One region of the Paenibacillus sp. FSL H8-0175 genome, then DNA from elsewhere that is predicted to be linked to it. Evidence: riboswitches for the same ligand, from Rfam matches in the RefSeq annotation. Region 1 holds a riboswitch; the other holds the start of a gene.

Region 1 (3,183 bases):
TACCTCTGCTTCACTTTTAAATGATATTGATTCTCATTCTCTGTGTCAACATATAAATTTCAAATTCTGTGGATTTGCAACAATTTCCTTCATATAAAATACAAAAGAGGTTATATTCCGAACGTTCCGGATATAACCTCATCTTTAATCTTCTACTTATTTATTTAAATGATACGGGACAGTCGCTACTACAACGTCCTTTTGATTCATTAGATACGAGCGGATTAAAAAGCTGGTCTGATTATGAAGCACGGCTTGCCACCAATGTTTGGTAATAAACTGTGGAATCAGAATCGTGATGTGATCCGTCGCAGCGGTCTTCCACTCTACCGTATCGATAAACTTCACTAACGGACGAATGATACTACGATATCTGGAACGAAGAACAATCAGGCGTACACCTGGATTCCATTCCTCCCACCGTTGCTCCATCTTATGAATGTCTTCTTCATCAAAGCCTACATACACAGCAACAACATTATCTGTTAGAGACTTCGCATAGCTGATGGAATGTAATACAGCACGTGTAACCCCTGCAACAGGAACAACTACAGTACTTCCTTTAATTACAGGTTTATCAGTAGCCGGACATATACGCAGTTGATCCGCAGTGTTCAAATAATGCTTATGAATACGGTGGAACACGAACATTACAGCAGGTAAGAAAATGAATGCCATCCATACGCTCGAGAATTTAGTAATGATAAATATAAGCGTAATCGTCAATGTAGTCAGCATACCGATGGTATTTACTACAAATCTTTTCACCCATCCAGCGGGTCTTGTTTTGATCCAATGCACCATCATCCCCAGTTGGGATAAGGTAAAAGGAATGAACACGCCAACCGCATATAATGGAATCAAACCTTCCGTATTCCCATGGAATGCAGTCACAAGTATGATAGACATAACTCCTAGAAAAATAATGCCGTTTGAGAAGCCCAGGCGGTCACCACGGACCATAAATGCATGTGGCAGATATTTATCTTTTGCAAACATAAAGGCGAGCAGCGGAAACGCTGAATATGCTGTATTAGCTGCCAAGAACAAAATCACTGCTGTAATCCCTTGAATGAAAAAGTACAATCCGCCACGGCCAAAGGTCGATTCAGCGATCTGAGAGACAACCGTAGCCTTTTCATCTGGCACAATCCCATACCAATACGCCAGCACAGTGATTCCGGTAAACATAAAGCCAAGGATAAGTCCCATGATCATTAGCGTCTTGGCTGCATTTTTCTCAGCCGGTGCCTTAAAGTTTGGGATCGCATTAGATACGGCCTCAACCCCCGTTAGGGCTGAACAACCAGAGCTAAACGCTTTTAATAGTAGAAACAAACTTACATTAGATACGGCGCTTCCTATTTCAGGAACATTCGCATGAGCGCCACCCATTGCATATTTAACGATACCGGAGATAATCAGAACAACAATCGAAACCACAAACAAATACACTGGAATTGCGATAAATGAAGCCGATTCAGTCACTCCGCGAAGATTAATGATTGTTAATAGAACGATAACAGATACAGCGATGAGAACAGTATGATTATGAAGACTTGGAAAAGCCGATGTGATCGCATCCGTCCCTGCCGAGGCACTAACCGCTACGGTAAGAATGTAATCCACCAATAATGAACCCCCAGCGAGCAGCCCTGTCGGAATACCAAGATTATTCTTGGCTACGATATAAGCTCCGCCTCCTTGCGGATAAGCAAAAATCGTCTGCCGATAGGATAAAATCAGGATGGCCAGCAGGCCCAATACGGCTAATGCAATTGGCAGGGAGTACCAGATGGCAGTAAACCCGGCAGCCACCAGTACAATCAGAATTTGTTCCGTTCCGTAGGCTACAGACGAGAGCGCATCAGAAGACAGGACAGCCAGTGCTTTAACCTTGGATAACTTTTCATGATCGAGTTCATTCGACTTCATCGGACGTCCGATCAATAGTCGTTTTACCTTGCTTACCATGGTGGATACAGTTCCTTTCTTTGGGAGCTGAAACGGAATTTCCGTGCGCTGTTTTCATCGGTGGATTTCATAAATGCAGACACAAAAATAAGCATACGGAAATGATCCGCATGCTTATGCATGGTCATTTTCCCACCTTGCTTACGAGGTTAGCTGGCGGATTCGGGCTGTGGTTATAGCCCTACGGTAGAGGTCTGTTCGACCCGGTTCCGATTCACCCCATTGGCATGAATGCCAAGTTTGGTTCCCCCGTTTTTCCTAAGAAAATTCAGCGCATATTCAACTTCTCACAAGGTCTAATATTAGTCTACAAAGTGCCTACAGTAAAGCGTTGAAAAAAATGAAAAAAGAATGAAAAAACATCCAATAAGCTCAAATATAGCGTCTTATTGGATGCTCTCTTTCATTATCTTCAATTATCCCTCTAGCCCGTGATTTTAATACCTTTTCAGCTTTTTTGTACCTTCCAAAGTAAAAACTAAAATCCTAAGCTCTCCTCAGCATCTACTTCAATCACTTCTTCTTCCCTACGTCCATACCAAAGAAGGAGACTTATTAGAGCAAACGCTATTAAAGCTAACAAAGGAATCGTTATAAATCCGAAGTAGTTCAAGTAATCTTTATTACAAGGAACACCAACTGTACAAGGTAGAACTTTACTTAACGCTGGAATCTTCTGTTCCGCATAATGATAGATTGAGATACTGCCACCAATCAAACTTAATGGAAGCACATAAGGAATGATGCGCTTATCTCCACGGAAAGTGGCAATTCCCAACAAAAATAACTGCGGATACATAAAAATCCGCTGAAACCAGCAAAGCTTACAAGGTTCATACTTCAAGACTTCACTTAAATACAAGCTACCAGCTACAGCAACCAAAGAGACGAACCAGGCCAGATAGAGGCAGTTACGCTTGCAAAAAGATAGGAATTTTGTCACTTTGCCTCCACTGCTTTTGCGGCGGTGTTAATTTCAGATGTAATCGCTTCAATATCGAAAGGTTCAGCCGTTTTTACTCCATTAATGTAGAGCGAAGGCGTAGTTGTCACGCCTGCGTCAGTTGCCAACTGAATGTCTTTCTTCAGCTCATTTACATAAGTTTTCTCTTGGATGTCTTTACGCAACAGATCGTAATCGATCGCTAATTTCTCTTTTTCAGCAAGGCTTACCAAGAAATCCTCAGTGGCCCATTCCACGCTCTCATC
Region 2 (3,183 bases), 1.3 Mb from region 1:
CGAATGAAAGGTATCCTGCGTCAGGAACAAATTCAGCATCCGGGAAAGTCGGAACTCCCGATAGTCCTGCCGAGCCCGGCAATAACCATAGATGTACCAGTTGCTATATTTAAAATGAAGCTTTACTGGTTCCATTTCACGGGTTGTACGTTCATTTTTTACACTGATGTAATCAAAACGGACAACATTTCGTTCCGCAATAGCCGCACGTAAAAGAGGAAGTGCGTCAGGATCCGTACGCCGGGTTTCAAGATCCACCGCGAGACTAGAGGTCTGTGGCTCCGTTCCAATCGTTTGCAGCCGTTCAATGGTTCCTTGCGTATGCTCATCTTCAAACACGGAAGAAAGACTGTTAAGTACAGTAATCAGAGAAGTGACATCATACGAACGGAGCAGGCTTTTATCCATTTTATATCCGTCCATGATGCCATATCCACCTTTAGTACCCTGATACGATACGACCGGGATGCCAGCGGCACAAATCACATCGATATCCCTATAGATTGTTCGCTGGGAAACCTGAAACTCTTCAGCCAGCTTGGAGGCAGATAAAACTTCGTGGTTCAATAGTTTATAGATCATAGAAATCAATCGTTCCAATTTCATGTGTGCATTCCCACCCATTAGTCCATTTCGTGTTACAGCGTGATTATATCATAGATTTTTTCGGGCTAATTTTGGGCGGGAGGAGTTTTGTTGTTGGTGATGAAGAAATATCCTATGACAGAGTCTGACAGAGTTGATTAATCTATTTACAGATTAAATCCGCAGGCTCGCCTGATAAATCATTAACAGAAATAATAGCATCGTTTTTTTTCACAGGTGGGGTCCAATATTGCTCATTCCCAGGCAGGTCATCGAACCATTCGGCGTCCTTTGGACAATCTAGAATCATAAACTTTCCGTATTCCTGATCTCTGGATTGATGGTATTTGAGATAGGCTTTTCCGTTATCAATGGCGAGAATTTCTATTTTTCCTGAGGTGTGGCTCATGGATAAGCGTACTCTTTTGCCAAGTCCTGAGGTTCTGGCTTTGGCTTCTTCTACAATTTGATAGACTTGCTCGAGCGGTAATACGAAATCCCGGTTTCCGGCTACGGGCCGGTTCACAAAGAAGTAGTAGGGTGTAACGCCAGCCCATGAAAGCCGGTCCAGTAGTTCCCCTAAAATAACGGGATCATCGTTGATGCCTTTGAGGATGGGGGTCTGATTTACGACAATTGCCCCTGCGTTGTGGAGAGCTTTAAATGCTTTTTTGGCTTCAGGTGTGATTTCACGAGGATGATTGATGTGCGCCATAACATAGATTCGTTTGTCTTCGGTAGAGTAAGTACGAATCAGCTCCAGCAGTTCTTCGTCTTCAGAGATCCGCATCGGATTAAATACGGGAATTTTGGAACCCAGTCTAATGATCTTAACATGCTCAATGCTTCTTAGATTTTCAATAATGGATCTTAGCTTCGGTGTGGAGAGAATTAAACTGTCCCCGCCCGTAAGAAGTACGTTGTTAATCTCCGGATTATTTGCGATATACTCCAAGCCCGGAGAGACATCAGCCATCGCCTCTTTCACGTCATTTCGGAAAAGACGCTTACGGAAACAGTAGCGGCAATAAGCCCCGCAGACCTCGGATACAATCAGTAGTGCAGTGGTTCTATACTTGTGCTGACAACCAGGTACCACATAATTCGTGTCCTCATCGGAGGCGTCCCAGCGCCCATACTCCAGCAGTTCACCTTCGTTAGGAATAACCAGCTTACGGATGGGATCATTTGGATCATCCCAGTTAATTAAAGACAGATAGTAGTCATTTACACGAAAAACAAATTTGTCCGTAATTTCTTTCAGATTCTCTTTTTCCAGCTCAGACAACATAGCTATTTTGTTAATATCCGTGAAGTACTTTACCTTTTGCACGTACATCTCTCCTTTGTCTCGTAGTGTGAGAAAAATGAGGGAGCCTTAGTGTCAAAGGCCAATCTACTGCCAGCAGGGTCCAAAAAAGCACGAAAAGAGACCCTTAGCAAGGGTCTCTGGTTATGTAAATAACATGGAAAGCAGACCCATCCACTGCTGACGAGGTTAGCTGACGGACTCGGGTAAGATGGTACCCTACATTCTAATGCTCAATGATTCGCCCCAATTAACTGGTTCCCCCGCTTTTCAACTGTAAAAGTTGGAAATTAAGCGTAGATAAAGTATACCCTATCAAGTTTTGATAAGTCAAAAGAGAATCCTAGATTCACTTTCAATTGTTAGCGCTACTTCCGCCGAGTAGTTTAGGCAACAGCGTTAGCAGCTTCTCCCGGGTTAACGCATCACTAGAGTTCCATTTGCTTCCGTCGAGCAGATAAACATGTCCCTGACGTACTGCCGGGAGATTGTTCCAAAGTGAACTGTCTAGTAATCGTTCCATCGCAGCTCGCGAGTCTTTGCGTTCCGGAATGAGCATGAAGATATGATCTCCGGCGTAGGCAGGCAGTCGTGTTGGATCAACTTCGGCGAACCCTAACTCTTCGTCCAATATGGCCTGGATCTCTTCGGTCGGTTGTAAACCACATGGGGCATAAAGCGCAGTGGAGAATCCGGACATTCCCATAGCATACAGATGATCTCCATGATCATAGACCAAAGCAGAGGCGGTTTCTCCAACTTGGAGGGTTGTCGTGTAAAGCTGCTGCCACATGGCAGCGTTTTTGATTGTGAATGACTCCAGCCATGCTTCGGCTTCGCGCTGTTTACCTAGCCAACTGCCTAGTGTCCGCATTCGTTTGTCGAGAGATGCAAATGAATCAAAGGTGAGTGTCGGAGCGATACCAGAAACTGCTCTGTAGGCTCTTTCATCACTATTTGCCAAAATGATCAAATCTGGGTTTAGGGAAGCGGTCAACTGCGGGTCCAGTGGAAACCCGACGTTGGCGAGCTTCTTAAGCCGATGTTTATAGACGCTGTTCCGGGCGAACGCTTCATCTCCACCGATAGGCTTTACGCCTAACGCGAGAAGGTCGCCAAGTGTTTCGCCATGATAGACAATACGTTTCGCTCGCTCTGGAATCTCCACCTCATGACCCGTCCAATCCTTGACGGTAAGCTTACGACCTTTCTGATGTGCATATTGTCCGGGTGTAACTCCGGTTTTTTGCCGAAAGCGGCGGCTAAAATAGTATTCGTCCGAGAAGCCG

The links. Region 1 has a riboswitch for cyclic di-AMP ahead of MHH46_RS17060 (APC family permease). Riboswitches for the same ligand answer to the same signal wherever they lie in the genome.
Region 2: linked by a shared signal. The riboswitch ahead of MHH46_RS10985 (KamA family radical SAM protein) and the one ahead of MHH46_RS17060 (APC family permease) in region 1 are both predicted to bind cyclic di-AMP.

What each region holds. Positions count from the first base shown of each region.
Region 1 is NZ_CP150299.1:3,841,830-3,845,012, forward strand. Features, by position in the region: gene MHH46_RS17060 (APC family permease) at 157-1,974, opposite strand; cyclic di-AMP (ydaO/yuaA leader) riboswitch at 2,099-2,258, opposite strand; gene MHH46_RS17065 (disulfide oxidoreductase) at 2,453-2,917, opposite strand; gene MHH46_RS17070 (DsbA family protein) at 2,914-3,183, opposite strand, start outside.
Region 2 is NZ_CP150299.1:2,561,851-2,565,033, forward strand. Features, by position in the region: gene MHH46_RS10980 (YafY family protein) at 1-606, opposite strand, end outside; gene MHH46_RS10985 (KamA family radical SAM protein) at 749-1,924, opposite strand; cyclic di-AMP (ydaO/yuaA leader) riboswitch at 2,060-2,201, opposite strand; gene MHH46_RS10990 (AraC family transcriptional regulator) at 2,250-3,183, opposite strand, start outside.